3 regions of the Shewanella sp. ENK2 genome follow, and region 1 is predicted to be linked to each of the others. Evidence: predicted binding sites of a transcription regulator. Region 1 holds the regulator's gene; each other region holds the start of a gene.
What was found. The regulator ArgR, encoded in region 1, controls arginine synthesis, uptake and breakdown. The targets are predictions, from matches to a motif close to ANTGAATANNTATTCANT.
Positions count from the first base shown of each region.

Region 1 (10,978 bases):
AATCGGTATCGGCAAATACAGTTAAGGTACGTTTACGATCCCGACGTTGAATAATAGGATCTTCAAACTTCACCTCAAAACCATCAACCACTTGTTGCAGAGGTACGAAGGCACTTAGCGCTGGGCTCCAAATGCGAATACTCTCTAAGGATTCGATATCAATGCGCTCATCTTCAGGCAAGCGACCGATAATCGGCAGCAAGGTGGTGCCTTCACGGTAAACCCCGATTTGTAAGCCTGTGAACGAAAATTTTAATGCCTCATCGACTTCACTTTTTACAATACCTAGACGGCGAGCTTGGGTTTCATTAAACCGAGGGGCAATATATTTCACCCGTTCACGCCAGTCGTGACGTACATTGACTGTGGCTGGCGTAGCATTAAATATCTCCATCACTTGCGCTGCAATACTACGCAATACATCAGGATCGGCGCCGCTGATCCTCGCTTCGATTTTGGCATCCGTTGATGGACCAATTTCTAAGCGCTTAAATTTAAGCTGCGCTTGCGGATAACTGCGCTCTACGTCCCTGCGAAAGGTCACCATCACATCAGATAAGGTTTCAAAATCTGATGTTCTTAACGCAATTTGCGCATAGGATGCGTAATTTTTCTCAGGCGAATAAGTCAATAAGAAACGAGGAAAACCTTTACCTATGGTAGATGCCACATACTCGACATTATCAAGGTTAAACGCGATGGCCTCCATCCCTTCAACGACGGTTTGAGTTTCACGAATATCGGTCCCTTCTGGCATCCACACATCGACTAAAAATATAGGTGTGGTAGAAGGCGGGAAAAAGGATTGCTTAACGTAAGCAAAGCCATAAATAGAGGCGCAAAACGCAATAACAACGGCAATCACACTGACCCAACGAAAGCGCATACACACGTCAAGTAGTGCCTTGTAATACATGAAGAAGGCACCGCCATACGGATCTTTTGGTTCACCTTCCACTTTTTCAGCTTCCGAGCCAAAAAATAATTGCGCGAAAAATGGCGTAATCGTGATCGCAGTAATCCAAGATAAAAACAGCGAAAACAGTAATACCCAGAATAACGACCCTGCAAATTCACCCGTCGAATCTGGAGAGAGCCCAATGGGTGCAAAAGCTGTAATCGCAATGACAGTTGCGCCAAGTAATGGCCACATTGTTTGTTTAACGATGCCTTGAGCTGCCTCTAGGGTTGTTTGTCCACGTTGCCGACCGATGAGTATGCCTTCAACAATCACAATGGCATTATCCACCAGCATCCCTAAGGCAATAATTAATGCCCCGAGGGAGATACGTTGCAGTTCAATCTCAGCCTGCAACATCAGCATAAAAGTGCCCAAACAGGTTAAAAATAGGATTAATCCAATTAATATCCCTGATTTAAAGCCCATAAATACCAGCAATACCCCTACAACAATCACCACTGCTGCAATGAGGTTCCACACAAAGCTGCCGACTGAGGCATCAACTTCATTAGGCTGGTTGTACATGGTTTCAATCACCATACCTGCAGGGCGCACGCTTTCAATGCTGGCAAGTTTTGCGTCAATGGCTTTACCCACCTCAACAACATTGACCCCAGTCGAAAACGATATACCTATGTTGATGGCGTCATGCTGATTAAACTTGAGTAAATTGGTCGGGATATTTTGAAAACCACGAGAAACAGTAGCGACATCTTTTAAATAAATTAGCTTGTCACCTTGGGTACCGGGAATGATTAACTCTTCAAGCTCACTGACAGACTTAAAGCCGCCACTGGTACGAATTTTTAAGTTATCGGCAGATACCCGAATATTACCCGCATCTGACACCATGTTTTGCGAGTTAAGTAGATTTTGAATCAATGAGGGATCGATGTTAGAACTCGCCGCTTTGTTCAACGACATTTCAACAAACACCTGCTCTTGCTGGTTCCCTGCCAATGACACTTTACCGACACCTGGTACCAATTCGAGCTCACGTTTTACATAATCGACGTAATCGAGAATATCTCGATAGCTGTAGTCCGTGCCGCTCACCATCAACATGATGCCGTACACATCGCCAAAATCATCATTGACGATAGGCGCTTGTACTCCTGGCGGTAAACTTGATGACATGTCGTTGACTTTACGGCGCAGTTCATCCCATATCTGTGGCAATTCTTCAGGGCCATAGATGTTCTTCATGGTTACCGTAATTTGCGACATACCCGAGGTACTGAGTGAGCGAATATAGTCGACATAGGGCAATGCTTGAATTGCCTTTTCAATTGGGTAGGTGACTTCTTCTTCCACCTCTGTGGACGTTGCACCAGGATATAAGGTGACAACCACAGCATCTTTAATGGTAAAAGGCGGATCTTCCAATTGGCCTAGTCCAGTAAATGCCATCAAACCGCCAATAAGCAGTATTAGGGTAAACATCCAACTGATCACAGTATTTTTAACAAAGTAGCCTGCTATATTCATTACACACTTTCCCTTGAATCAGTTGAGTGATTGGCGTTATTAAGGAGTACTTTTGGATACCGAGTCATCATGCTCCCTCCTCTAGTAACTGTACTTGCTGGCCTTTAACTAAACGGGCTGCGCCTGTTGTGATAATGGTTTGGCCATCATCAAGGCCACTGATCACTTCAATTTCATCACCGACAATAACCCCCAGTGTTACTGGTTGATACTGAATCGAATTATCGGCAGCGTTGTAAAGCCAAACACCACTATTTTGTGTATCAATATCACTACCATCTTGCATAACAACCGCTTCGATTGGCACTAAATATTCTCGATGATAGGTGTAAGTCATGTCGCTCAAGTTAACTTGTACTTTTGCTGGCATGCCTTCTAACACTTTATATTTGGGGTCTAAGTCCACTGCAATGGTGGCAATATAAGTTGATGTCGTGGGATCTTTTTCGGTGTTGACCTCTAATAAACGGCCGCTAAATTGAGTATTAGGAAAAGCCTCAAAGCTGACATTCAACTTGGCTTGACTCTCTCTGTCTTCTTGCTTTTTTGAAACAGCAATCAGCATATCTGGAATTTGCACATCCACTTCAATACGCTCAACTTTTTGAATACTGAGTACAGATACACCCGGCTGCACATTTTCAAAAGACTCTAAAAATACATCACTGACAATCCCTGAAAATGGCGCGCGCAATTCTGTGTATTGCAAGTTTAACTCAGCTTGGCGCTCTTCTGCTTTTGCCACTAAATATTGGGCATTCATTTCATCATAGTCAGATTGTGCCATTAGCTTGCTTTCAACTAACTGCTTGCCTCGTTGGGCCTGTTTATAACTGACTTCTAAACGTGCTTGACGATCGCTTAGGGCAATGGTGTAGTCACGTTTTTCAAGTACGGCGAGTAACTCACCTTTTTCAACCGACTTGCCTTTGGTTGCAGGTATACGCTCTATTCGCCCCTCAACTCTAAAAGACAGATTCGTTAAATCTTGCGCTCTAGCCACACCATTAAATTCACGCATCACTTCATTATTAGCATGAGGCAAGGTATAAGTTTTCACTAAGGTTTTTGTTGGCTCAATGTCTACAGTGCGCTCACAGGCAGATAAGCTCAATAGGCCTAAGGCAACAACCCCTAGACGATTAATGATAGAACTCATTCTAGAATGTTGAATCCGTTGCATATTATAAGCCTCGCTCTTTAATCCACTTCACCGCTGCTTGGCCATCTTTAAGCTCAGCGGCTCCTGCGACGACGAGCCAATCACCATCATTTAGCCCTGACATCATTCGAGTTCCCTGTAGGGTAACAGGTACCTTTTTGACTCGTTGCTGAGTCGGTGACCAAGTAAATACATAGGCTTGTTGGTTTTCTTTGACCACTGCGCCTTTAGGGATTTTCGGATGGGCATCGGCCGTTCTTGCGGGCAACTTTACTTTTACTCGTGCTGACATGCCAGGTAGAACATTCAGTTCATCTGGCATTGGTAAAGTTAATATAATGGTGTAACTACTGGTTGTAGGGTCGGCAACGGTATTAAGCTCTTTTAAGCGAGCGACATACCATTGATCGCGGCTATCAAACTTAACTTCTATGTTGTCTATATCTTCTAAGCCTTTATCAGATTTTTGTAAAAAACCTATAAATTGCTCTGGCAATTGGAAACTAATATCTGCAGATGCATCAGTTCGAATCCCCATGACTTCTTCTTGTGCTTGGACAAACTCAAACTCACGCTTACTGCGTTTAGAAATCACCCCTTGATAGGGGGCACGCAACTTAGTGTAGGTCACATCGGTTTTGGCTTTATCCAGTGCAGCTTGAGCTACGGTAAAATCACTTTTAGCTTGGTCATAATCGTTACGCGATACCACCCCTTGCTCAACCAAAGACTCATTGCGCTCAAACAACACTTTAGCTAACTCGAATTGTGCTTGCGCCATGGCTAAGTGTTGCTGATAAATATCGCTATCGAGTGTGGCTAATATGTCTCCTGGTTCAACGGCATCTCCAGGTCTAACAAAGATTTCAGCAATTTCACCTGAGACTCGAAATGACAATGCCGCTTTTTCTGAGGCTTTAACTTCGCCAGGTAAAAAGCGCTCACGGTATTCAGAGCCCACATCAACTTGCAGCACTTTGACTGGACGAGGGATATCACGACTGGTGGCTTCACTGCCTTCTTCTGCGTTGGCAACACTAAGTAAAACACTGGAAATTATCGAGGGGAGTATAACTAAAAAAGAACTAAACTGGCTGAGTTTCTTCATGTTTTGTTCCGTCAAAAGTGAGCAATTAGTACGATACTAACATTCAATGACACCCCATAATAGGTGCACTAGAGCACAAAAAAGATCTAACTTGTGACAATCGACGTATTGATTTTTAACCCAAACAGGCTGAGGTGCACTATGGAGTTACGAATTTTTTATGATAGCGCTTGTCCATTATGTTCTAACGAAATGGCGCAACTAAAGAAGCACGATCGATTACACAAAATTGAATTGGCTGATTTAAACCAAGACAATTTCGAAGAAAAATACCCCCATATTGATTTATCTGTGGCCAATAACATCCTGCATGCAGAAACAAATGACGGCACAATTCTAACGGGGTTAGATGTGACGGCTAAAGCTTGGGCATTAACAGGTAAGCATAAGTGGATTCAATTATTACGCTTACCTTGTGTTAAACCTTTTGCTGATATCGCTTATCGTGGATTTGCGAAAAATCGCTACCAAATTTCTTATCTACTCACAGGACAGCAACGTTGTGAAGACGGTAGCTGTAAGTTGAAGTAGCCTATGGATATTTGTCGTGTTCAAGCCGTTAACACTGCCATTGTTATTGGCGCATCTTCAGGTATTGCAAAAGCGATTGTCACCGAGATCGCTGATAATACTGAGATTGAGCAAATCATTACTATCAGTCAAAAGGAATTGGTTTTTAATGTTAGCAATAACATTCATCACCACATCCCCTGCGATTACACCATGAATGGCTTTGGTAATAACGCCAGTAATGACGCTAACGAAAACATAGCAAGAGTGTGCCTTGCTCTATCATCAATTAAAGGTCATATCACCAAGGTGTTTATTTGTAATGGCAGATTGCATTCATTAAACAATCAAATGTCAGTCCATACACATAATCCACAGGCCTCAAAGAGTCCAGAAAATCAACAAATTGAGCCATCAACTGTTTTATCGCCAGAAAAGCGCCTTGAAGATATTACCCCAGCTTCTATGCTGTCAGTCTTTCAATCCAACACGTTAGTGCCAATGATGTGGCTTCAACATCTCGTTAAACTCGTAAACGGCAAGCAGGCATGCATCATCAGTGTGTTAAGTGCCAGAGTTGGCAGTATCAGTGAAAATCAGTTAGGAGGCTGGTATAGCTACAGAGCATCAAAAGCGGCATTGAATATGTTAATAAAAACCAGTGCGATTGAATATGCACGCCGAGCTAAAAATACAAAATTGATTGCGTTTCACCCCGGTACAACCGATACCGAGTTATCTAAACCTTTTCAGGCCAACGTTCCCGAAGGGAAATTGTTCACCGCAGACTTCGTCGCCCAGCAATTACTCACGATTCACCAAGGTATTGAATTTAACAACCAAGCAGAGTTTCTTGATTGGCAAGGTCAAACAGTGCAGTGGTAACTGCAGATTACAGACACAAAAAAGCGAAGCCTAAGCTTCGCTTTTTGTCGTAAACAATGAGCTTACTTAACGAATTCAACACCTAGGTCGATATCGCCTTTTAACGTATCAAGCATTGCATCACGTGCGTTTGCTTCAAATGCGCTTACTTCACCGTATGGAAGTACTTTTTCTACGCCGTTTTTACCTAATACAACAGGTTGTGCGAAGAATTCAGCGTGCTCGCTGCCGCCATCTACGTATGCACATTCAACAACGTTTGCTTCACCTTGTAGGCCGCGAACTAAAGATAGACCGAAACGACATGCCGCTTGACCCATTGAAAGTGTCGCACTACCGCCACCGGCTTTAGCTTCAACAACTTCTGTACCAGCATTTTGGATGCGAGTTGTTAGTGAAGCAACTTCTTCATCAGTAAAGCTTACGCCTTCAACTTGTGAAAGAAGTGGAAGAATAGTCACACCACTGTGGCCGCCGATAACGTTAATGTTAACATCAGCAACGTTTAGGCCTTTAAGCTCAGCGATGAAAGTTTCAGAACGAATAACATCAAGTGTCGTCACACCGAATAAACGATTCTTATCGTAAACACCCGCTTTTTTAAGTACTTCAGCAGCAATAGCAACTGTTGTATTTACTGGGTTAGTGATCACACCAATTAATGCTTTAGGGCAAGTCGCAGCGACTTTTTCAATAAGGTTACGTACGATACCCGCATTGATGTTAAATAGATCTGAACGATCCATTCCAGGCTTACGTGCAACACCAGCAGAAATAAGAACAACATCAGCGTCAACTAGCGCAGGCGTTGGATCTTCACCAGCAAAACCAGCCACTTCAACATCTGTTGGGATGTGGCTTAAATCGACAGCAACACCTGGTGTTACAGGAGCAATGTCATACAGAGACAACTTTGAGCCTGCAGGAAGTTGAGTTTTTAATAGTAAAGCTAGGGCCTGGCCGATACCGCCAGCAGCACCAAGTACAGCTACTTTCATAATTATCTCCAATAACGTTCTTATGTTTGACTTCTAAGTTTATGATTCTCAGTCTGTGACATAGATCATATTTCTTGTGGCGTCACATTACTGCATCAGCGAGACAATTTCAATTATCCCTTAGTGGAGTAAAGCAATTAACTTATTCTATGATATATATATCAATAATCCCTGATTTAGCACTTACACTGTAAAGTGAATTTTTATTCACCAATTTAGCTTATTTCTTGACTTGTGACGTTTATATATTCAAAATGAACCCGTTTTGTGAATATATTGTATTCAATTTAAAAATTACTATAAGACGAAAAAAATATGCCAGCGACCAAGAATCAGGATGAACTCGTTAAAACGTTTAAGTCGATATTAAAGGAAGAGCGCTTTGGTAGCCAAAGTGAGATCGTCAACGCACTACAAGCAGAAGGTTTTGGCAACATAAACCAATCTAAAGTATCGCGCATGCTCAGTAAGTTTGGCGCGGTGCGGACTCGAAATGCTAAGCAAGAAATGGTGTACTGTTTGCCCGCTGAATTAGGTGTACCGACAGCAGGTAGCCCAGTTAAAAACTTAGTATTAGATGTTGATCATAACCAAGCTATGATTGTAGTGCGTACCAGTCCAGGTGCAGCACAACTCATCGCACGATTACTTGATTCAATAGGTAAGCCTGAAGGCATTTTAGGTACCATTGCTGGTGACGACACGATCTTCATTTGTCCATCCAGCATTAAAACCATCGATGATACGTTAGAAACAGTTAAATCACTGTTTAACTACAGCGAGTAAAACAAGCGTTATGTTGAGTCTGTAGTACGGACGAAAACGCAATAAAAAAGCAATGCCTTGGCATTGCTTTTTTTGGTTTTAATCTACCCAAGCTTACAAGAACGCGTATCTTGCAAAATTAGTCGTTAGCAAACTGCGCTAAAAAATCTAATGATGGCGCAAAGAATGATGACCCTGTCAGCGCTTTAGTAAACTGCATGAGGTGGTCGTGATTACCATGACCGTCACCATAAATCATGCTGCGTAGCATTTCTTCAAAATGAGTTGGATTATGGCAGGTCGAGATAAACATCAACCCTTGCTCTCTTAACGAGCCAAAAGGCATGCTCTGACGTAAAATCTCCATCGACTTGCCATCTGCATCTTTTAAATTAACTCGCTTGATATGGCTGGTTAATGGCTTATCTTCAGAAGCGTACTCAATATCATCTTGCTTAGTACGGCCAATGATATCTTCTTGTTTCTTCAGCGGTAGGCGATTCCATTTACTCAAGTTATGGGCATATTTTTGCACATGAACATAACTACCGCCTTTAAATGAGATATCCTCATCAGCCACTAAAGCAACTTCTTGACGGCTGCGCCCTTTCGGGTTTTCTGTACCATCGACAAAGCCAGTTAAGTCACGGCTGTCCATAAATCTAAAGCCACGTTCTTCTTCAATTAACTCAACCAAACCTTCAAACATTTGGCTAATTTCATTGGCAACTAAATGCAAAATGTCATAACGATCGCAGCGGATATGCATGAATAAGTCGTATTCGATTGCTGGTGCATCTCGATTACCTTCATTCATCGCAGGAAAAGGGCGCAATTGAGCAGGTCTTTGTCCGTCAAAAATGGTATCCCAATAATTCGCACCAATAGCAACAAAGCCATTAAATGCACTATCTGCATATTGGTCAGATAATTCATAAATATATTGGGCTACATTGGCTAAACATGGGCGAAGCTGATCTTCGACACCATCATTTGCATTAAACATCAAATAGACGCTATGCAGATTTCCTTCAGCACAAATCCCTAACTGTTCGCGAGGCATATTCTGTGTTTCCATGTTGGAATCAATCACCTTTAACAATAATAAGATATAAAGAGTTTAAGGCAATTGAGCAATTTATTCCTTACTGCTCTATGCAATATTTAATCAATTTAGACTTAGGTCACTAAAAAATCACTAGCGGATGCGCTGATATGGACAAATTAACTTTCTGGCCTAATGTCAGTTCGGTTAACTGACTTCTCACTTCGAGCGTCTGTTGACCTACTTTAACCCAATAATGACAAATTGTACCCAGAAAACGTCGCTCGAGAATTTCACCTTGCCCCTGTGCAGCAGGTTGAATCTCGATTTGCTGCGGCCTGAGAAGTAATTGTCCCTGAGTATTAACCACGTTTTTTATCAGGCTAGTGCTTTCTATTAAGCCTAATATGGAGGCGACTTGCGTGGCGCTTTTAATGGTGACAGTAATGTAGTTACCTTCACCAAGAAACTCTGCAACGTAACGATCGTTTGGCGCACCGTACAAGTCTTCTGCAATACCATGCTGAACAATTCCGCCTTCTTTAAATAAAGCCAGTTTATCTGCAAATACAAATGCTTCATCTTTACTGTGAGTGACAAAAACTGCACTGACATTACGCTGCTTTAAGATCTGTCTGATTTCCAGCATCATCTCACTACGCACTTGAGAATCGATATTAGAAAAAGGCTCATCGAGAAGTAAAATCTCGGGTTGATACGCTAAGGCTCTGGCAATCGAAACACGTTGTTGCTGGCCACCTGATAACTCATGAGGGTAACGCTTTCCTAAGCCTTCAAGCTTAACTAAAGCGAGCATATCCTCAAGGCGGTCTTGGCGATCTTTTTCAGATAACCCCTTAACACCAAACAAAATATTATCACTGACGGTTAAATGGGGAAACAATGCATAATCTTGAAAAATCATCCCAATGCCACGCTTTTCGCTGGGAACAAATACGCCATCAGCACTCAGCGATTGACCATTTATGATAATTTCACCTTCACTGATCGCTTGAAGACCAGCAATAGCACGTAATAACGTGGTTTTACCGCAGCCACTAGGCCCTAACAGCGCAACGATTTCTCCCTGCTCTAACGTTAGGTTGAGTCCATTAAGTATGACCTGCCCTTGGTAGTCACTTTTAACATTTTTAATGGTCAGTGTGGACATATTAGCTCTCTTGCTCCAGCGAACGATTAAGGTAAATCAATGGGATAAGTCCAACGATTACGATGACAATTGCAGCCAAAGCACCATGCTCTAGTTGCTCATCAGAAACAAACTGAAAAACATGAGTCGCAAGGTTTTCAAAACCGATAGGACGCAATAGTAAAGCTGCTGGCAGCTCTTTCATGCTTTCAATAAATACTAACAGTGCTCCTGCAAATATGCCTTTACGTAACAAAGGTAAATGCACACGCCATAGCAGCTGTCTTGGGGTTTGCCCCATAGTAATACTTGCCATATCTAACGAAGGAGACATTCGCTTATAGCTATTTTCGATACTGCCAATTGAAATCGCCACAAAGCGAACGCAAAAAGCAAAAATAAGCGCAATGACACTGCCCGTAAATAATAAGCCAGGTCCTCTGCTATCAAAGTAGGCATAAACATCATTAATGGCAAAATCGAGATAAGTCAGTGGAACCAAAACGCCAATTGCCAGTACCGTGCCAGGTATTGCATAACCCGTGCTGCTTAATCGTGAGGGTAGCAAATCACTTTTACGTGGGCTAACACGGCGAACAAACATCATAATTAATGCCAGTACAACACAGATAAAACTCACTACGGCTGCGATATATAAACTATTAAAACTGTATTGCCAAAAGCGGCTATTCCAGCTTTCGTCAAAGTAGTCAATTGCATAGCCTGCAAGCACCATAAAAGGTAATAAAAATGCCAATACAATCAATAAAGCGCAGTAAGAAAATGAGCTCCAAGCTTTAAAGCCTGTTAAATAATAACGGTCTGACTCTGTCAGTTTTGATTGCTTTTGAAATAACTCTTGTTTACGGCGAGCAAAGCGCTCTACCCCTACCATGGCAAAAATCA
Region 1 is NZ_CP171406.1:2,841,477-2,852,454, reverse strand. Features, by position in the region: gene ACGEDC_RS12430 (efflux RND transporter permease subunit) at 1-2,449, opposite strand, end outside; gene ACGEDC_RS12425 (efflux RND transporter periplasmic adaptor subunit) at 2,517-3,632, opposite strand; gene ACGEDC_RS12420 (efflux RND transporter periplasmic adaptor subunit) at 3,634-4,719, opposite strand; gene ACGEDC_RS12415 (thiol-disulfide oxidoreductase DCC family protein) at 4,861-5,250, shown strand; gene ACGEDC_RS12410 (SDR family NAD(P)-dependent oxidoreductase) at 5,254-6,114, shown strand; gene mdh (malate dehydrogenase) at 6,177-7,112, opposite strand; gene argR (transcriptional regulator ArgR) at 7,428-7,898, shown strand; gene ACGEDC_RS12395 (Dyp-type peroxidase) at 8,017-8,955, opposite strand; gene ACGEDC_RS12390 (ABC transporter ATP-binding protein) at 9,065-10,093, opposite strand; gene ACGEDC_RS12385 (ABC transporter permease) at 10,095-10,978, opposite strand, start outside.

Region 2 (10,978 bases), 530 kb from region 1:
ACTCAGTTGCTGCTTAATAGGCACATCAGTAATTGCATTGAGTGCATTATTAAGGTTAAGCAGTAGTTTGCCGTAAATGATTGGCGCCATATCCTCTACCAAGGTGCAGCTTAAGCTCGCTGAAAGCATTGCTTGTTGGATCGCTTGCGTATGGGGCGTGTTGGCAAAAGTGAATTGGCCTTCGGTGCCTTTATGAAAGGTGGCATGTTCTTTTTGCAGCACGTTAAACGGGGTAATGCCTTGTAACAGCAGCCTTAGCTGCGTTGGGGCGTTAGCGAATGCTTGCTTAACTTCATCTAAACTGCCCAAGCCATTTTGCATTAATACTATGGTGCTTTGCGGGTGGGTTAACTGCAGTAGTTGCTCAGTTATATCGCTAAGTTGATGACATTTTAAGGTGACAAAAATCAAATCGAATCTGGGAGTGTCAGCGTCAACTTCGGTAATCATCGCGTTCGGCATGACTTTTTGATGTAAGCCTTGGTAGCTTGTGAGCGTGATACCTTGGTTGTCGATAATGCTGCGTTTAATACGCTCGCGACAAATTAAGCTGACATCGAGCTTTGCCATGAGTAGTTCACCCGCTAAGTAACATCCTGTTGAACCTGCACCAAAGATGGCTATTTTCATCATTTCCCTTAAAGCATGAGTCACATTCCATTGACCAGTGTGCCGTTTTGTTAATAAAAATCCAATAAGGGTTTTGTTTGACGTGGCATCAAGGCTAACAAGTCACTATAATGCTGTTCAATTATGAGCGTTGGTTGTGGGTTTATCGTGTTAGCTGCTATTTGAAGGCGCTACAAACGATAATATGCCCCGACCTTAGCTAGAAACTTAGGCTTAATACTTAGGTTTAACACTTAGGTTTAACACCCAATTTAGTCACTGATTCCACACAATAGGAAATGCATATGCGTCCAAGCGACAGAACACCAGCACAATCTCGTCCAGTTACGATTACTCGTCAATTTACAGCTCACGCTGAAGGTTCGGTGTTGGTTGAATTTGGTGACACTAAAGTTTTGTGTACCGCAAGTTTTGAAGAAGGCGTACCGCGTTTTCTTAAAGGCCAAGGCCAAGGCTGGGTAACTGCTGAATACGGTATGCTTCCTCGTTCGACTCATAGCCGCATGCAACGTGAAGCTGCACGTGGTAAACAGTCTGGTCGTACGCAAGAAATCCAACGTTTAATCGGCCGTTCTTTACGTGCTGCGGTAGACATGAAAGCCTTAGGCGAGAACACGATTGTTATCGATTGTGACGTGATTCAAGCTGATGGCGGTACTCGTACTGCTGCAATTACCGGTGCATGTGTTGCATTAGTAGATGCATTAAACTGGGCGCGTGGTAAAGGCATTTTAAAAACTAACCCGCTTAAGTTCTTAATTGCTGCTGTTAGTGTTGGTATTTACAAAGGTGAGCCAATCTGCGATTTAGAATATATCGAAGATAGCGCTGCTGAAACTGACATGAACGTTGTGATGACTGAAACTGGCAAGATGATTGAAATCCAAGGCACTGCCGAAGGTGAGCCATTCAGCCACGAAGAGTTATTAAGCTTACTTGAGCTTGCGAAGCACGGCATTCGCGAAATTGTCGATACGCAAAAAGCGGCATTAAGCTAAAGCGTATTTGATTAAGGGGCTGCTTGAATAAGGTGGCCCTTTTTTTAAGCTGTATTTAATACAAAAAAAGATTACCCAACAGATAACAGTGTTAAGGAGATAATGTGAAAGCATATCAACGTGAGTTTATTGAATTCGCTCTTGAGCGTCAGGTATTACGCTTTGGTGAGTTCACCTTAAAATCAGGCCGTACTAGCCCTTACTTTTTTAATGCGGGTTTGTTTAATACGGGTCGTGATTTAGCACGTTTAGGTCGTTTTTATGCTGCTGCATTGGTTGATTCTGGTATTGACTACGATTTAGTGTTTGGTCCGGCTTACAAAGGTATCCCTATTGCGACAACGACTGTTGTAGCGCTTTGCGATCACCATGATAAAGATGTGCCTTACTGCTTTAACCGTAAAGAGAAAAAAGATCACGGTGAAGGTGGCTCGTTAGTGGGTAGCGAGCTTGCGGGTAAAGTGATGTTAGTGGATGATGTGATTACCGCCGGTACAGCTATTCGTGAGTCGATGGAAATCATTGCTGCCCACGATGCAAGCTTAGCAGGTGTGTTAATCGCACTTGATAGACAAGAAAAAGGCAAGGGCGAGTTATCAGCGATTCAAGAAGTTGAACGTGACTTTGGCTGTGCTATCGTATCTATCATTAAGCTAGGTGATTTAATCAATTACTTATCTGAAAAACCAGGAATGGAAAAAGAGTTAGCGTCAGTGAGCGCTTACCGTGAGCAATACGGTATTTAATCCATCTTCGTTAAAAACAAAAGCCAGACTTGATGTCTGGCTTTTTTGTATTTGTTTTGCATTGAGCAGGGTTAATGATTGCTAACTAACACTTAGACTGGTGTAAAAACTCAGCACGGGTTGCTGGGTTTGATTTAAAAATCCCGCCTAATGCCGTGGTGGTGGTTGAGCTGGTGGAGTCCATCACGCCGCGAGATTTAACGCAGTAATGCACCGCATCCATTTTAACGGCAACATCTTTAGTTTCAAGCAAGGTTTGCAGTGCAACTAAGACTTGCTGGGTCAGTCTTTCTTGTACTTGTGGGCGCTGGGCAAAAAAGCGCACAATGCGGTTTATTTTTGATAAACCGATAATTTTAGTGCGAGGCAAATAGGCGACAGTGGCATAGCCATCAATGGTCACTAAGTGATGCTCACAAGTGCTGGTAAGGCTAATGTCTTGCACCCGAACCATTTCATCAACGCCCATCTTATTGTCGATGACAGTGATTTTAGGGAAGTTCTCATAATCAAGCCCTGAGAAAATCTCATCAACATACATTTTAGCAATGCGGCGAGGCGTATCCATTAAGCTGTCATCTGATAAGTCTAACGCCATTAGCGTTAACACTTCTTTCATGTGATGCTCAATTTTTTCTTTACGCGCTTCTGGAGTATGAGTTTGCGGCAGCATCGGGGTTTCTAACCCTTGCTCAGTCAGTGCTGTTTTGACCTTTATTGCAGCTTCACTTAATGCCATCTTATCCTCCAACCACAGGGGTAATGCGTACTACTGAGTGTATGTTATGAACCGTGATACTGCTGCAAATGCCGTATCACGAGGGAGGGGATAATAACGTGATTTGAAGCAAATTAATATTACTGACATAAAAAAAGCCGACCTTTTTAGTCAAGTATCGGCTTTAGTGGTGAGGTGACGAATTAGAGTTTGAGGTTACTTTTTAAAAAACTCAGCATTTTATCGTAATATTTTGCCCTATGGTCATCGTTATAAAAACCATGGCCTTCATCATCCATAATGAGTTTTTCATAGGGATGTTTGTTTTGGTTCAGCCCTTTTTCTAATGACTCTAATTGCTCAATCGGTGCTCGTTCATCATTGCCACCATGCACTAGTAGTATGTTTGCTTTCAGTTTATCAGTATTAAAAGCAGGTGACATGTTTTCTAGCTGCTGGATGTTTTCTCCAAGGACTTGTTTTAAATAGCTATTGCCGCTACTTGTTTGTTGTATATCACCTTCCTCAAACATCATTTTTAAATCGTAGACACCAGCAAATCCAATTGCACATTTGAATAATTCAGGTTCAATGATTGCGCTTTGAAGTGCACTGTAGCCACCAAAACTAGCACCTACGATACAAATTCTGTCTTTATCTACGAAGCCTTGATCAATTACATACTTGGTACCATCGATGATGTCGTATTGAATATCAGCTCCCCATTTTTGATAACCGTCTTGTTGGAACTGTTTACCATAACCACCAGAACCTCGAAAGTTAACTTGTAAAACGGCCATTCCTTGGCTGGCAAGCAATTGACTTTGGGGATCAAAAGACCACCAGTCTCGCACGTAATGTGGACCACCATGTGGATTAACAATTAGCGGTAAGTTCTTGGCCTCTTTGCCTTCAGGTAAAGTTAAATAACCAGAAATAATTTTTCCATCACGACTCGTGAAGCTTATCGGCTTTACTTCTGCCATTGCATCAGGATCTAACCAGCTTTTTCAGATGCGAGATAGTCTAATGTGACTTTTTCTGTATCAAATAGGTAGTAGTCACCGGGATTTTTATCGTTAAAAGCTTTAATCACGAATAGTTTTGCATCTGTTGTTTCACTGATAATTTGCACTTGATGACCGGGGAGTGATGCAATGAGTTGCTTCAGTAATTTTGTATGATCATCTTTTTGATCAACGAAAGCATATGTTGGATAGCCATCTTCATATTCAACTGCATAGAGCTGTTTAGACTGTTTGTTGATCCAAAAGTTACTTGGATCAACATTTTCATCATTAATGATCTTTTCTTTTTGGCCACTGACTAAGTCAATTTTATAAATACTTACAGTTTGATTATTTTCTCTAGCCGCTGCATAAATGGTGCTTGCTTTTCCTGCAAATGAAATAGGGTGAAAATCAGTTAACCCTACATTGAGATCATTGGCATTTATCCAATCACCATCTTGTCGATAAAACGTGTGTAATTCGTTGTTTTTATTAACCCCAGAGACGAATTTAACTTCGCCTTCATTGTCAGTTAAAAAGCTTGGGTTACCGATGGGGGATGTGGCTACTTTTCTCCTAACACCAGTTTTAACATTGACTCTGTAAACATGTTGTAAGCTATCGTTGCCCAATGAAGTGACGCTTCCCCAAGGAATTGCATTAACTAGCATATACTTATCATTTTCAGGTAATGGGTCTAAAATATATGCAGTGGCTCTAATTGATGTATTTCTCTTAATATTTGAACCAGTTTGCTGCTCGCTGCTATTGTAGCCAAATAAATATTTTCCTTTCGAGCCGTCAGCATTAACAGCCATAAGTTCACCATAATACTGGGGAACATCTGTCCAGCCTTTAAGATAGACTTTTTGCAATACGATTCTATCTTGGTTGACCCACTCATAATTTCCGACTTCAGCATTCCCTGGAAAATTTATCGCACTAATCATTTTTTTAGTTTCAGTTTCTAAAATAATTAAGGTTTTTTTACCATCATGGGTGGTCAATGCGCTGAGAAAATCACCATTTGGTGATATTTTTACATGGCTATACTCAGCGCCTTTACTATATAAAGCTGCCTGAGATAAAGAAGTTGCACTTAATATTGAGGGGAAAACAGCGAGCAGAAAACTTGCAATAATAGCAGTGTATTTCATAAACATCCTTGTATTTTTATCGGAAAAACCTATCGACTTCTATCGATTAATTCTATTTTTGTCATCTTAAAGTACGACTTTTAAGTCATTAATACAATTGTTTACATAAAAAAACGCACCGAAGTGCGTTTACATTATTGTACTTTGAAGGCTGATTTAGCTGCGTAACAACTGCTGCTGAACAAATTGCCATTGCTCGTCAAAGTGCTCGGTAGGTTTTTGTTTAAATTCACTACGAACAAATTGGGCGATTCTGCCTTCGGCGATAGCTAATAATAAGTTTGCTAAAATGGCTTCATCTAAATTAAAACCATGGCCTTCACGTAAGGTTTTTTCACGCAGTATTTGCTTAATTTGGGTTTCAATTTTGGCAAATAAACCACTGATGCGGCTGCGTAGACGCTCGTTCTCGCCCAGTAGTGCGTCGCCATTGAGTACCCGTGAAATACCTGGGTTACGCTCAGAGAAGACTAGTAATAGCTGTAAGACTAATTCACAGCGTTTCATGGTGTCTTTCTCTTCATCCATAATCAGGTTTAAACGAGACAAAATCGCGTCTTCAATAAACTCAATTAAGCCTTCAAACATTCTTGCTTTACTTGGGAAGTGGCGATAAAGCGCCGCTTCAGAAACACCAACTTCAGCTGCCAATTTAGCAGTGGTAATACGTTGGCCAGGGCTGGTTTCCAGCATGTGCGCGAGACACTGTAAAATGTGCTCACGACGATTTATTTTTGGGCTAGCCGCCATTTGTTATTCCTAGGCTTGTGACTACTTGTAAAGGTTATTTGGTACCTGAGTGACCAAATCCGCCTTCACCACGATCTGAGGTATCAAACTCATCGACTAAGGTAAATTGTGCTTGAACAACAGGAACAAACACCAGTTGCGCTAAACGATCACCTATTTCTAATGTAAAAGGCTCATCGCTACGATTCCAGCAAGACACCATTAATGGTCCTTGGTAATCAGAGTCAATTAAGCCGACTAAGTTACCTAACACAATGCCGTGTTTATGCCCCAAACCTGAGCGAGGCAAAATCACTGCCGCAAGACTTGGATCGGCAACGTGTACTGCAATCCCTGTGGGGATTAACACTGTTTTACCTGGCTCAATGACCATGGTGGTATCGATCATGGCGCGCAAGTCCATACCAGCACTGCCTGGTGTGGCATAGTTTGGTAGTGGAAACTCGCTGCCTATGCGGGAGTCGAGTAACTTTAATTCTACAGGTGTCTTCATGATGTTTTTATTTTTGTTGCTATTAAAGTAAGTAATTGTTTTGCTAGGGTCAGTTTATCGGTTGCTGGCAGCTGTTGACTACCGTCCTGCCAAAAAACATGTAATGCATTGGCGTCAGCATTAAAACCAAGCCCAGCGATTGATACGTCGTTTGCGGCAATTAAGTCCAACTTTTTTCGCTCAAGCTTGCCACGGGCGTATTCTTCTACGTTATCGGTCTCAGCAGCAAAACCTACAGTGAAAGGACGATTTTTTAATGCGGCTACATTGGCAAGAATGTCTGGATTACGGATCATCTCAAGCTGCATATTCTCAGCTGATTTTTTGATTTTTGATTCTGCTACTTCAGCAATGCGGTAATCTGCGACAGCAGCACAGCCTATAAAGATATCTTGACCATCAACATGCTCCATAACAGCATCAAGCATGTTTTGGGCTGATTCAACATCAATACGGTTGACATGACTTGGGGTCGCTAAATTGACTGGCCCTGATACTAAGGTGACTTCAGCGCCCATTTGTGTCGCTGCTGTGGCCAATGCGAAGCCCATTTTGCCTGAACTATGGTTAGAAATATAACGCACTGGGTCAATCGCTTCTCGAGTTGGGCCTGCTGTGAGGAGTAGTTTGACTCCGGCTAATGGTTTAGGGCCAAAGAAATTGATGAGCTGCTCAGCAATGGCTAACGGCTCCATCATCCGACCGGGACCCACTTCGCCACAGGCTTGGTCGCCACTCGCTGGTCCCCAAACTGTGATGCCTTTGCGAGCAATATTGGCAAGGTTTTCTTGAGTGGCTTGATTACGATACATTTGCTGGTTCATGGCTGGACACACTATCACTGGCGCTTCTGTGGCTAAACAAGTGGTAGTTAGCAATTCATCTGCCATGCCAGCATTAATGCGGGCAATAAGGTTTGCTGTTGCTGGCGCTACGATGACTACATCAGCCCAACGAGCTAATTCAATGTGCCCCATTGCAGCTTCAGCTGCGGGATCCAGTAAGTCAGAAGCAACAGGGTGACCTGATAAAGCTTGAATGGTTAACGGGGTGATAAATTCCATGGCGCTTTGGCTCATGACCACACGAACATCTGCGCCACGTTCTTTGAGGCGACGAATTAAGTCAGCACTTTTATACGCGGCTATGCCACCACCGATACCCAAAAGGACTTTTTATTTGTCAGCATGTTTACTCAATCCTGCTATCCAGTTCATTGGCGCTACAATATCACAATCAACCTAAATGGTGACGATCCGAAATTAAAATTTTCGTCCATACTCTATGGTTATGTTGGCAGTGATGCGTGAGCTAACAGGAATATTGACTGAATTTGATTTAAGCAATAAACAAGGGAGTGTTTATGGCAATAAAAGATTGGCCAGAAGGAGAAGGTCCACGAGATAAGTTACTTCATCATGGGGCTGGGCACTTATCAGATGCAGAATTATTGGCTGTATTATTGCGAAATGGGTTAGCAGGCCATAATGCGGTGGATTTGGCTCGAGGAATGATCACAGAATTTGGCGGATTACGGGCTTTATTTTCAGCATCACAGTCTCAAGTGTGTCAATTAGCGGGTGTTGGGCCGGTAAAATTTGCTCAAATGCAGGCTGCATCGGAGATTTCGAAGCGAATTTTTCAAGAAAATATGCATCGAGGACAAATTTTAATAAATCCTGATTTAACTCGGGACTATTTAATGAGACAATTAGCAGACCGATCCTATGAAGTGTTCGCATTATTATTGTTGGATAGCCAACATAGAGTGATTCAGTTTGTAGAATTATTCCGCGGAACGATTAATTCGGCATCAGTATATCCACGTGAAGTGGTGGCGTTGGTGCTGGAGAAAAAGGCTGCGGCAGTCATAGTGTGTCATAATCACCCGTCTGGCATTGCAGAGCCAAGTCAGGCAGATCGGCAAATTACTGACAGATTAAAAAAAGCCCTCTCTACTATCGATGTTTCTCTATTAGATCATATGGTTGTAGGTGATCAGCAGATAATATCCTTTGCTGAACGTGGGTGGATATTTTAAACAACACTTGATCTTAGTTTTGTTATCGTGTATAAAATGCGCCCTCTTTGTGCCTCGGGCGACGGCCACACGAGGCACATAAATGCTCGAGCGTTTTAAAATTGTTTTTGGAGAAGATTGACATGTCAAGAGTATGCCAAGTAACTGGCAAGAAGCCGATGGTTGGTAACAACCGTTCGCACGCTAAAAATTCGACTCGTCGTCGTTTTTTACCTAACCTACAAAACCACCGTTTTTGGTTAGAAGAAGAAAAACGCTTCGTGCAACTACGTGTATCTACTAAAGGTATCCGTATCATCGATAAAAAAGGTATTGAAGTTGTAGTTAAAGAACTTCGTGCCCGCGGCGAGAAGGTATAATAGAAAATGGCTAAATCTAAAGGTAATCGTGAGAAGATCAAATTAGTATCTAGTGCTAAAACTGGTCACTTCTACACTACTGAAAAAAATAAGCGTAACATGCCTGAAAAAATGGAAATCAAAAAATTTGATCCAGTTATTCGTCAGCACGTTATCTACAAAGAAGCTAAAATCAAGTAATTGATTTTTCCTCCTTTTAAAAGCCCCTTTTTAGGGGCTTTTTTTGGCCCTTTTTCAGCCCCACCAATGTCATCCCAACTCTCTTATCCATTTTTAAGTAGCAATATATCTTTACAGTGCTTTGTACTGATTATTTAGTGTGAGTATTAAACTTGTCATCTTGGCTGATTAGGCTGCGTATGACTGAGTGCTTACCTGTATATTGGCCAACTATTTTACAAACCATGGCAAAAGGGTCGCTTTAATTAAGTGATTGGCTAGCTGATATTTTATCGAATACTAACGTGACACCGCTTTTGAGACTTTTTTGAATAGTTAAATACTAAAAATCGCTAAATATCCCAATAAAAGTCTTTTAAAGTGAATTTAAATGCAATAATATTGATTAATTATATTGGTGTCGTATTTAGAATAGACACTGAATACCGTTAAGTTTATTTGTTAGGGGTTAATGTGCCTTTAAGAACCACAGAACTTGTTGATGGATTCCGTCACTCAGCGCCATATGTCAATGTGCATCGCGGCAAAACCTTCGTTGTGATGCTTGGTGGCGAAGCACTATTACATAATCAATTTAGAGGCATTCTCAATGATGTCGCCTTGTTGCACTCTTTAGGGATTAAAGTCGTGCTAGTTTATGGTGCCCGCCCTCAAATTGACGCGGCATTGCATGATGCGAACATCGAGCCTACGTATCACAATGGTGTGCGTATAACCGACGAAGACTCGCTTAAAGTCATTAAGCAAGTTGCCGGTGCGGTGCAATTTGATATTACCGCGCGCTTATCGATGAGCTTGGGTAATACACCGATGCAAAATGCGCAAATCAACTTAGTGAGCGGCAATTTTGTTATTGCACAGCCATTAGGTATTGATGATGGCGTCGATTTTTGCCTGACTGGCAAAGTGCGCCGTATTGATACCCAAGGGTTAGAGCGTCAATTAAATAATAACTGTATTGTGTTAATGGGTCCTATGGCGGTCTCAGTGACTGGTGAGTGTTTTAATTTAACGGCTGAAGAGGTTGCCACCCAAGTGGCGATAAAGTTAAAGGCAGATAAGATCATCGGCTTTAGTAATACTCACGGCATTTTAGATGAGTCAGGCGAGGTGATTGCCGAGTTAATGCCTAATGGCGCACAAGCTATTTGGGATGACATGAATCAAGCTGGCGAAGCCTGTGTTGGTACTATGGCCTTCTTAAAAGCCAGTATTGATGCGTGTCGTAATGGCGTGCCACGTTGTCATTTAGTGAGTTACCTTGAAGATGGCACCTTGTTGCAAGAGTTATTCTCTCGTGAAGGTATTGGTACCCAGATTGTGACCGAAAGTGCCGAACGATTACGCCGGGCAAACATTGGCGATATCGGTGGTATCTTAGATTTAATTAGACCACTAGAAGAGCAAGGGATACTGGTTAGACGCTCTCGTGAGCAACTGGAAATGGAAATCGAACAGTTTATGCTGATTGAGCGTGACAGTTTGGTGATTGGTTGTGCAGCACTGTATCCATTTGAAGAAGATAATGCCGGTGAGTTTGCTTGTTTAGTCGTGCATCCCGATTACCGTGATGCCGACAGAGGTAGCGTGCTATTGAATAACATTATTGGTCAAGCCAGAGTCAGAGGCTATTCACGGCTATTTGCCTTAACGACTCGCAGTATTCATTGGTTTTTAGAGCATGGCTTTAATATTGTTGAGGTTGATGCGCTGCCGAATGTCAAAAAGCAGCTATATAATTTTCAACGTAAATCAAAAATATTGGCCCTAGATTTATAAGGTATATTTATAACACTAGATTTGAACATTAATGTTGAATACGTGATTGTTTGATACTTACTGAAATGCCACAACATGTTAAGCCATGGGGTGGCATTTTTGTTATGCTCGCAAAAT
Region 2 is NZ_CP171406.1:2,312,835-2,323,812, forward strand. Features, by position in the region: gene ACGEDC_RS10340 (2-dehydropantoate 2-reductase) at 1-633, opposite strand, end outside; gene rph (ribonuclease PH) at 915-1,628, shown strand; gene pyrE (orotate phosphoribosyltransferase) at 1,733-2,374, shown strand; gene folE (GTP cyclohydrolase I FolE) at 2,460-3,113, opposite strand; partial or broken gene ACGEDC_RS10360 (alpha/beta hydrolase family protein) at 3,296-5,259, opposite strand; gene slmA (nucleoid occlusion factor SlmA) at 5,416-6,009, opposite strand; gene dut (dUTP diphosphatase) at 6,044-6,502, opposite strand; gene coaBC (bifunctional phosphopantothenoylcysteine decarboxylase/phosphopantothenate--cysteine ligase CoaBC) at 6,499-7,668, opposite strand; gene radC (RadC family protein) at 7,866-8,543, shown strand; gene rpmB (50S ribosomal protein L28) at 8,666-8,902, shown strand; gene rpmG (50S ribosomal protein L33) at 8,909-9,082, shown strand; gene argA (amino-acid N-acetyltransferase) at 9,536-10,861, shown strand.
Region 2: a site for ArgR is predicted at 9,442-9,459, ahead of argA (amino-acid N-acetyltransferase). Genes of this name have one in related genera too.

Region 3 (10,978 bases), 2.2 Mb from region 1:
AAAATATTATTCGTATTGGTGATAACAAAGGCGCTCCTTATGCCTCTGACAACTTCTGGCAAATGGGTGATACAGGTCCTTGTGGTCCATGTTCAGAGATCTTTTATGATCATGGCGAGCACATTTGGGGCGGCCGCCCTGGTACACCAGAAGAAGATGGCGATCGCTTCATTGAAATCTGGAATATCGTTTTCATGCAGTACAACCGTCAAGCTGACGGTGAAATGAAACCGCTACCAAAACCTTCAGTAGATACCGGTATGGGAATTGAGCGTATTGCAGCTATCATGCAAGGCGTTCACTCAAACTACGAAATTGATATTTTCCAAGCGTTAATCAAAGAAGCGGCGGAAATTATTGGGGTTGAAGATCTAGAAAATAAATCACTGCGCGTAATTGCTGACCATATTCGTTCTTGTTCATTCTTAATTGCTGATGGTGTGATGCCGTCGAATGAAGGCCGTGGTTATGTATTGCGTCGTATCATTCGTCGTGCAGTGCGTCACGGTAATAAATTAGGTGCAACCGATACGTTCTTCTTTAAATTACTGCCTACCCTAATTGAAGTCATGGGCGATGCGGGTAAAAGTTTGGTTGAAGCTAAAGCGATTATTGAAAAATCGTTAAAAGCTGAAGAAGAACAATTTGCCAGAACACTAGAGCGTGGCTTAGGTATTTTAGATGCAGCGTTAAACGAGTTAGATACTAACGTTTTAGATGGTGAAACAGCCTTTAAACTTTACGATACCTATGGTTTCCCAGTGGATCTAACAGCTGACGTCTGTCGTGAACGTGATATTACCGTTGATGAAGCCGGTTTCGAAGCTGCGATGGCTGAGCAAAGAAGCCGTGCACAAGCTGCTGGTAATTTTGGTACTGATTATAATACTGGTCTTAAAATCGAAGGTGAAACTGAGTTTTGTGGTTACACCGAATTAAACGGTGAAGGCAGTGTTTCTGCAATTTATGTTGGTGGTGAATCAGTCGAGACGTTAGCAGCAGGTCAAGAAGCGGTAATCGTATTAGATAACACGCCTTTTTATGCTGAGTCAGGTGGTCAGGTAGGTGATAAAGGCTTACTTTCAATTGGCGAAAATGTTTTTGAAGTTGCTGATACGCAAATCTTTGGTCAAGCATTTGGTCACGAAGGTAAGTTAACGGCAGGTACATTGACTGTAGGCCAAAAAGTCACTGCAGAAGTGGATAAGAAATTACGCCACCGTACACAGTTAAATCACTCGGTGACTCATTTATTACATGCCGCCCTTCGTAATGTTTTAGGTACTCACGTAAATCAAAAGGGATCTTTAGTTAACCCTGAGCGTTTACGTTTTGACTTTGCGCACTTTGAAGCCGTAACTGCTGCAGAGCTCAAGCAAGTAGAAGATATGGTTAATACCCAAATCCGTCGTAACCATCAGCTAAAAACTGCTGTGATGGGTATTGATGAGGCAAAAGAGCAGGGCGCTATGGCCTTGTTTGGCGAAAAGTACGACAGTGAAGTACGCGTTGTGACTATGGGTGATTTCTCGATTGAACTCTGTGGTGGTACACATGTTGGCCGTACAGGTGATATTGGTTTATTCAAAATCACTTCTGAAGGCGGTATTGCGGCGGGTATTCGTCGTATTGAAGCGGTGACTGGCGCTGCGGCAATGGAGTATGTTGCTGAACAGCAAGCACAACTTGATAAAGCGGCTTCATTGTTAAAGTCTGACTCAGCTTCAGTTGTTGCTAAGCTTAAAGCGCAACTTGATAAAGTGAAGCAACTAGAAAAAGAAATGTCGCAGCTAAAAGATAAGTTAGCTGCTGCAGCTAGTGCAGATATTGCTGGTGAAGCCATTGAACTAAACGGCGTAAAAGTTCTAGTTAAAAAGCTTGAAGGCGTTGATCCTAAATCATTACGTGGTTTACAAGATGAGCTTAAGCAGAAGCTAAACTCAGCCATTATTGTGCTTGGTATTGCTAATGAAGGTAAAGTAAATCTTATTGCTGGTGTGAGTAAAGATTTAGTCGGTAAAGTGAAGGCTGGTGAGCTTGTTGCTATGGTCGCTCAGCAAGTTGGTGGTAAAGGCGGTGGTCGTCCTGATATGGCTCAAGCTGGCGGTACGCAACCAGAGAAACTTGATGATGCATTAGCATTAGTTCAACCTTGGTTAACAGAGCGTTTAGGCTAACGGTTAATTAAGATTAAAGTCACTCTCATAGAGCAATGAACATAAAGCATCTAATATCGGTAGCGGGTAAAAATGTGATTGATTTACCAGTGATTGTTAGTTGCTTTATGGCTTGAGTGATTGTTCAAGGTTTGGCATAGTAGAAACGTAATAATGACAGCGGTATTACGAAACCACATTTTTGAATAAAAACAGATTTAACGCACTGAAAATCATGTAAGTATAGTTTTTTATGCTTATTTGGTTATGAAAGCGACAAATTGTTTTGAAGGTTCTGTTTTAGCTTTGTCTAAAGAATGAACGTCAAATGTTAACAGCTTGAAACAATCGGACTTTAAAAATACCGAATTTCTTTATTTTTTGATTTTTTACAGTAAAAAGCTTAAAAATTTTATTGATTTAGTGTCGTTACTAATGATTTGTATTAAGCTAACTATATTAAAACGCGCATATTACGGATAGAAGCTGGTGTATGCTGATTGGACTAAAGGAGCAATCGAATGCTGATTTTGACTCGCCGTGTAGGCGAAACATTAATGATAGGTGATGAAGTTACAGTTACTGTGCTTGGCGTAAAAGGTAATCAGGTACGTATCGGTGTAAACGCACCTAAAGAAGTATCAGTTCATCGTGAAGAAATTTACCAACGTATCCAGTCAGAAAAATCTGGCAATACGACCCCAGAAGGGGGCAATTTCTGATAAATCAGAATTGTTAGCTATACGAATAAGGCCAGCGAAAGCTGGCTTTATTGTTTTTGGATGGTAAATAATGCTGGATCAATGGAAGCTATCGCTGTTGCTTTAATCATTTTTAAGCGTTTTTAATCATCATTGCTGTGACGCTTCTTTTTTATCTTTGAGTCGTTGACGGCTTGAGTGTTGTCCTAACCCTTTAATTATTTCGTTCTTCATTTATTTGCTCTAATCATTATGCACACAATTATTCTCAAATAAGCTGATTTTTAGTTTATGGCCAGGTTTATCTACTTCATTTTAATGAATGACGACGATGGCTACAAAAATGATGGTTTATTGTTTTTATCTATAAAAACAAAAATCGGGTAAAAGAATTGATAAATATTGTGGCATATGTCGGCAATGTGATTAAAAACAGTTCAAATGAATATAGTTTCTGAAAAAGGGTTTGACTTATTTTCTTCAAACAGTAATATACCGCCCAAGAAAACGGAGAGGTGGCCGAGTGGCCGAAGGCGCTCCCCTGCTAAGGGAGTATGGGCTTTAACTCCCATCGAGGGTTCGAATCCCTCCCTCTCCGCCATTTCTTAAAAGTAGTAAACGATGCGCGTGTAGCTCAGCTGGATAGAGTACCTGGCTACGAACCAGGCGGTCGGAGGTTCGAATCCTCCCACGCGCACCATTACTATTAAAAAAGCAATATCAATACGATGCGCGTGTAGCTCAGCTGGATAGAGTACCTGGCTACGAACCAGGCGGTCGGAGGTTCGAATCCTCCCACGCGCACCATTGATATTATTTGCTTTTGTACCAAATTTTGCGCGTGTAGCTCAGCTGGATAGAGTACCTGGCTACGAACCAGGCGGTCGGAGGTTCGAATCCTCCCACGCGCACCATTATTGTTCGGAGAGGTGGCCGAGTGGCCGAAGGCGCTCCCCTGCTAAGGGAGTATGGGCTTTAACTCCCATCGAGGGTTCGAATCCCTCCCTCTCCGCCATTATTTGCATAATCTAAACCATGCAACTAAGCTCATTAGCAATGAGCAAGCTCGTGCTAAGCGAGCGATATAAAAGATTTGCGCGTGTAGCTCAGCTGGATAGAGTACCTGGCTACGAACCAGGCGGTCGGAGGTTCGAATCCTCCCACGCGCACCATTATTAGAGAATGCCCTGTAGCTTGCTACAGGGCATTTTTTATTGCTGGTTCGTACTGGTCAATTTAAGTGTCACTTTTCTATTTTCACTTTGCGTAATAGAGCAAAGCCTTCACAGTGTTAAATTCAATTACCTTCCTTTCTAGGCTGCCAGCGTCGTTTTAATGCTGTTTATATTTTCGGCCAACCTATATGTGTTAACAGCTTTTAATTCGCTTGATGTTGGTTTGCATGCGTTTGAGCTCTATATTGTAGTGGTCAAGTTAAATTGGCCACGGTTTTATAGTTTAGCCAGTACCTTTTCTCTGACTCGTTTGGTGTTAAACCGCCATTATGTTGATGCGGCCTAACGTGGCTGTAATAGCCAATAATATATTTCGTTATATCTATCTTAGCTTCATTAAAACTTCGATAGCCTACCGTTGGCACCCATTCGGTCTTCAAACTTCTAAAGAACCGTTCCATTGGTGCATTATCCCAACAGTTACCGCGACGACTCATGCTTTGTGTTATCTGGTAACGCCACAGTCGTTGCCTGAACTTTCTGCTTGTGTAATGACTTCCTTGGTCACTATGAAACATAACGTTATCAGGTCTACCACGAAGCTCATAAGCCATCGTTAATACTTTGGCGGTTAACTCACTATCAGGTGAATGTGACATAGCCCAACCAATAGGTTTACGAGCAAACAAGTCAATTACCACTGCTAAGTACGCCCAACGGTTGCCAGTCCAAATATAAGTCACATCACCACACCAGACTTGATTTGGCTCAGTAACATCAAACTGACGCTCTAGCAAGTTAGGGATTGCCACATGCTTTTTAGAGCCTTTCTTATAAGCATGTTGTGGCAATTGGCAGCTAACCAGTTCTAGGTCTTTCATAAACCTTGTCGCGCGATATCGGCTTAACTGAAAACCACGCTGCGTTACAATTTCAGCAATGGTTCTTGCACCTGCGGAGCCTCCACTTAGTTCATGCGCTGACTTTACTTCAGCTCGCAACTTAATTTCTTCTGGAGGCAATGACGTATCACGCAAGCACCAGTATTTATAACTGCTGCGATGGACATCAAATACATCACACAACGTTTGAATCGAATATCTGGCTTTATGGCTCTGATTGAGTTTTTCGATTAATTCGAATTGTTCAGTGAGTCCGACATCAACAGAGCCGTAGCCTTTTTTAGAATTTCCTTTTCTAATTCAATGCGCTCAATCTTCTTCTCAAGCTCACGTATCTTAAGCTGCTCAGGGGTCATAGGTGTCGCTTTCGGGGCTTTACCTTGGCGCTCTTCTTTTAACTGTTTAACCCACTTACCAATTGTTGAAAAACCAACATTCATGGCCTTGGCTGCTTCTTCATGAGTGTAACCATGGTCGACCACCAATTGTGCCGTTTCCAATCTAAATTCTGGACTGAAATTTTTACGTGACTTCTTAGCCATTATCTTCACCTAATACTGCTATGAATTAATCATAACATCCTCTAATTAGGTGGCCAAAATCACTATGCCACTACAATATAGAGGCTACGGCTAAGAGGGATCTTTTTTGCAACTCAACAAACGCATTATCTATATTGGTACTCTTTTAGGTGAAATCACTCTTAACATGGATCATCAGCGTTGATCTATTGGCAACAGGCACACTAAGGAGCATGATTTACCATGTAACTGCTCGATTGTAATAAATAGTCAATTAATCACGATAAAATTGGCATATTTATGCTTTTTACATCATCTGCACTTCTTTAGGGCGATTGGTTGTTCTTTATCTTGATATCACTTTTTAGTTAGAAGTCGTCATAATCTTGTCATTTTCTTCATAAACCCATCAAAATTAAATTATTCTCATAAAAGTCTCATTTTAATTATCGAATTATCACCTATACCCTTTTAATTTTATAATTTTTGGTCTGACCAATTTACAAAGCGTTGGATTAATTGTTATAGATTAGTTATATTTTTCGTCAATGAAGAATTTGATATAACTAAATTAGCTGGTTGATTAGCTTTTTTATAATCATAAATTAGTTAAGATAGACTGAATATTTATTCTGTATGCCGTTTGTGAATTAATGAATGCCTACTTTTGGTGCGTGAGTTAATTTCATATATGACTTCATTATTGGCGTATGTAATCAGAACGGATCCTGTGTGCAATGACTGATTGAACACTAAGACAAGAGAGGATGTATGACTTCAATATCTGAGCAATTATTTAACGCCTTAGGCGTGATGATAATGGGGATGAGCTTAGTCTTTATTTTTTAAGCTTGTTAATCGTCGGTATCACTATCGTCGCCAGATTAACCAAGTCAGAAAATCAAGTTGCAGCAGCGTCGGCGCCAATAGCGCAAGCACCTGCATCAGCAGCAACACTTGACCCTAAGTTAGTAGCAGCAATCACTTCTGCTATTCATCAGTACCGTGCCAAAGATTAATAGTTTAGGAGTAATTATGAGCAAGCCTTTAGCGTTAACAGATGTAGTATTACGAGACGCCCATCAGTCTATTTTGGCAACACGCCTACGTTTAGACGATATGTTACCTATCGCTCCTTTACTGGATAAAATCGGTTATTGGTCACTTGAATCATGGGGAGGCGCGACCTTCGATTCATGCATTCGTTATTTAGGAGAAGATCCGTGGGATCGTATCCGAGAACTTAAAAAGTCATGCCAAATACGCCGCAGCAAATGTTGTTACGTGGTCAAAACCTTTTGGGGTATCGCCATTATGCTGATGATGTAGTAACTCGCTTTGTGGAGCGTGCGCATACTAACGGTGTTGACGTGTTCCGTGTATTTGATGCAATGAATGATGTTCGTAACTTAGAAACGGCTGTTAAAGCGGTGAAACAGGTTGGTGGCCATGCTCAAGGGACTATTTCGTTTACAACTAGCCCAGTTCATACCGTTGATACTTGGGTTGATATGGCTAAAAACCTTGAAGACATGGGTTGTGAGTCATTGTGTATAAAAGACATGGCAGGTCTACTCAAACCAATAGAAGCATTTGACCTAATTAGCAGACTTAAATCTCAAACGGATTTAACAGTGTCTATGCATTGTCATGCTACAACGGGTTTAAGCACTGCAACTTATCAAAAAGCAATTGAAGCGGGTATTGATGTACTTGATACCGCCATTTCGTCAATGAGCCAAACATATGGACATTCAGCGACAGAGACCTTAGTCGCAATGGCTGAAGATAATGGCCGCTCAACTGGCTATGACATGGCGCTGTTAGAAGAAATTGCAGCTTACTTTAGAGAAGTTCGTAAAAAGTATGCTCGTTTTGAAGGTGCACTGAAAGGTATTGATTCACGCATTTTACGTGCACAAGTGCCAGGTGGCATGTTAACCAACATGGAAAACCAGCTCAAAGAGCAGGGCGCTGCGGACAAAATGGATGCTGTATTAGAAGAGATCCCTCGTGTACGTGAAGATCTTGGTTTCTTACCTTTGGTGACGCCAACGTCACAGATTGTAGGTACTCAATCAGTAATTAATGTCTTAATGGGTGAGCGATATAAAACCCTAGCTAAAGAAACTGAAGGCGTATTAAAAGGTGAGTACGGTGCAACACCTGCACCAGTTAACGCTGAACTTCAGGCTAGAGTGCTAGACGGTGGTGAGGCGATTACATGTCGCCCTGCCGATCTTATTGCACCAGAGCTAGATAAGTTACGCCAAGAGTTGGCTGATATCGCGAAGAAAGACAATATTACTTTGGCGGCAGAAACTGATGATGATGTGATGACGTATGCGTTATTTAATCAAATTGGATTACAGTTCTTAACTAACCGTGGTAATCCGGACGCATTTGAGCCTATTCCAAGTGCCGATGACATGGCGGTTGTTGCTGATAAAAAAGACAAAGGGCCTGAAACCTATACCGTTAATGTCCAAGGGCAAAATTTTGTGGTGGAAGTCAGTGAAGGTGGAGATATTAGCCAAATTGTACCCACTTCATCATCAGCTGGTTCTCAAGCGCCAGCTCCGCTTGCACCATTAACGCCGGCGAGTAATGAAATTAAAGTCACGATGAACGCACCGCTGTCAGGCAATATTTTCAAAGTGATGGTGAATGATGGCGACCATGTGAATGAGGGTGATGTGGTATTAATCCTTGAAGCAATGAAGATGGAAACCGAAGTTCGAGCAGAAACGACAGGTGTGATCAGAAATATCGCGGTTAAACAAGGCGATGCAGTTGCAGTTGGCGCACCATTACTGGCACTAGCGTAAGAGGTAGGAGATAGCATGGAAGGATTAATGGCCTTTTGGTCTGAGACAGGTATTGCTAACTTCGCACCTGATCAACTATTTATGATGGCAATTGGCGGGGCATTGTTATATCTCGCCATTGCTAAAGGCTTCGAGCCACTCTTGTTAGTGCCGATTGGTTTCGGTGCTATCCTGGCGAATATTCCTAATGCGGGGTTTACCGACGAAGGCGGTCTACTTTGGTATGCCTACTATGTTGGTATTGAAACAGGCATATTCCCATTACTGATTTTCATGGGCGTGGGGGCGTTAACTGACTTTGGAGCGCTGATTGCTAATCCGAAAACCTTACTATTAGGTGCTGCGGCGCAGTTTGGTATTTTTGCGACCTTGCTTGGTGCAATTGCATTAAATTTAGTGCCTGGGTTTGAGTTTACTATGCAAGATGCTGCGGCAATTGCGATTATTGGTGGCGCCGATGGCCCAACAGCCATTTTCTTAGCCTCTAAACTAGCCCCTGATTTATTGGGTGCAATTGCAGTTGCTGCGTACTCGTACATGGCGTTAGTTCCGTTAATTCAACCACCAATTATGCGTTTATTGACTAACGAATCTGAACGTACCATTAAGATGGAACAGCTGCGTGAAGTCAGCAAAAAAGAGAAAATTATTTTCCCATTGATGGTAGTGGGAATGACCATTTTATTTTTACCAGCAGCAACGCCTTTAGTAGGAATGTTCTGTCTAGGTAACTTAATGCGTGAATGTGGCGTGGTAGATAGATTATCAAGCACTGCTCAAAACGAATTAATTAACATTGTCACTATTTTCCTTGGTTTAGCTGTAGGCTCTAAATTGCAGGCTGAAGAGTTTCTACGTATCGAAACCTTAGGTATTTTAGTCTTAGGAGCTGTCGCATTTAGTATCGGTACAGCTGCTGGTGTGTTGATGGCTAAACTGATGTCTAAAGTCTCAGGTGGTAAGATTAACCCATTGATTGGTGCAGCTGGTGTATCTGCTGTACCTATGGCCGCACGTGTTGTAAATAAGGTAGGTTTAGAGTCAAACCAACAAAACTTCTTATTGATGCATGCTATGGGACCAAACGTTGCTGGTGTACTGGGTAGCGCTGTTGCTGCTGGTGTATTGTTGGCTGTTCTAGGTTAATACCATGCGTTAACTCTGTTTGTTGTAAATTATATTAAAGCCACTGCTAAGCAGTGGTTTTTTTGCTAACACATTGGTCATATTGAGCCTGAGTTCATCTTAATCTTATATGTATAAACAGAAGATAGTGCCATCTATTACGCGTCTGTATCAGGGTTTTAGTTTTCTCACTCTCTCACTATCTTCACTTAGCATTTAACTCATAAGCCTTTCTTTAATTTCTTTTCTTACTCGATTAGCAAGGCTTAAGGGACGTCGATTTATCAGCCTAATCCAATATTAAGGCTTGCATTGCTCCATTGTTGTTCAATCCATATAACGACTCGTATTTTATACCCATTTAGGTGCGATTTTATTTATTTTGCACTAAATTAGCACTACCCTTTATAGGTATGTTGGAGGGGTGTTTTAAAATTTGTATTTAAAACAGTATCTTAGTAAGTTGGCACGTTAGCTGAATAGTAATGGTCACATATTGGCTGATTATAATTGTATTTTATTTATCCGTTTTTGATTGTTTTTGGTCTTAAACGTGAAAATTAATCATTTTTTAGTCGTAAATTAATTTAAGCAAAGGCGCTTAATTATTCCTTAGGGGGTAGTTAGCGCCTTTTTTGTTTTACCTATTTAACACTTAACAAGGATTTAAAGATGAATTGGAAAAAAGCACTTAAACAGACATTACTGGTGATGTCTTTTTCTGCCGTATTGCCAGCCATGGCTGAGGTCGGGTTTCCAGAAAAGGAAGAACTGACTTTTGGTTTTATTAAATTAACTGATATGGCGCCTATCGCTATCGCTTATGAGAATGGTTACTTTGAAGAAGAAGGCCTATACGTCACGATTGAAGCCCAAGCTAACTGGAAGGTGTTATTAGACGGTGTTATTGATGGTCGCTTAGATGGCGCACATATGCTGGCAGGGCAGCCAATAGCTGCCACTATTGGTTATGGTACTAAAGCGCATATTATTACGCCTTTTTCGATGGATTTAAACGGTAATGCCATTACGGTATCCAATGATATTTGGAAAAAAATGAAACCTAACATCGCTAAAAATAGCGATGGCAAACCTGTTCATCCAATTAAAGCTGATGCGCTGAAACCTGTTGTCGAGGAATACACTGAAGCTGGTAAACCGTTCAAAATGGGCATGGTATTTCCTGTATCAACCCATAACTACGAACTACGTTATTGGTTAGCTGCTGGTGGTATTCACCCAGGATACTATGCGCCTCATAAAGGTGACACTTCGGGTCAATTAGATGCGCAAGCATTTCTTTCTGTAACCCCTCCGCCACAAATGCCATCAACGCTTGAAGCTGGCACTATTTATGGATACTGCGTGGGTGAACCATGGAATCAGCAAGCCGTATTTAAAGGCATTGGAGTGCCGGTTGTTACCGACTATGAAATTTGGAAAGACAACCCAGAGAAGGTTTTTGGGATCACGGCTGAATTTGCTGAAAAATATCCTAACACGACGATTCGTTTAACTCGCGCCCTGATTAAGGCGGCTAAGTGGTTAGATGATAATAACAATGCCAATC
Region 3 is NZ_CP171406.1:617,563-628,540, reverse strand. Features, by position in the region: gene alaS (alanine--tRNA ligase) at 1-2,177, shown strand, start outside; gene csrA (carbon storage regulator CsrA) at 2,678-2,878, shown strand; tRNA gene ACGEDC_RS02915 (tRNA-Ser) at 3,367-3,458, shown strand; tRNA gene ACGEDC_RS02910 (tRNA-Arg) at 3,481-3,557, shown strand; tRNA gene ACGEDC_RS02905 (tRNA-Arg) at 3,588-3,664, shown strand; tRNA gene ACGEDC_RS02900 (tRNA-Arg) at 3,695-3,771, shown strand; tRNA gene ACGEDC_RS02895 (tRNA-Ser) at 3,781-3,872, shown strand; tRNA gene ACGEDC_RS02890 (tRNA-Arg) at 3,953-4,029, shown strand; one part of gene ACGEDC_RS02885 (IS3 family transposase) at 4,287-5,218, opposite strand; one part of gene ACGEDC_RS02885 (IS3 family transposase) at 5,218-5,476, opposite strand; gene ACGEDC_RS02880 (OadG family transporter subunit) at 6,307-6,474, shown strand; partial or broken gene oadA (sodium-extruding oxaloacetate decarboxylase subunit alpha) at 6,491-8,283, shown strand; gene ACGEDC_RS02870 (sodium ion-translocating decarboxylase subunit beta) at 8,299-9,429, shown strand; gene ACGEDC_RS02865 (CmpA/NrtA family ABC transporter substrate-binding protein) at 10,081-10,978, shown strand, end outside.
Region 3: a site for ArgR is predicted at 6,074-6,091, ahead of ACGEDC_RS02880 (OadG family transporter subunit). Genes of this name have one in related genera too.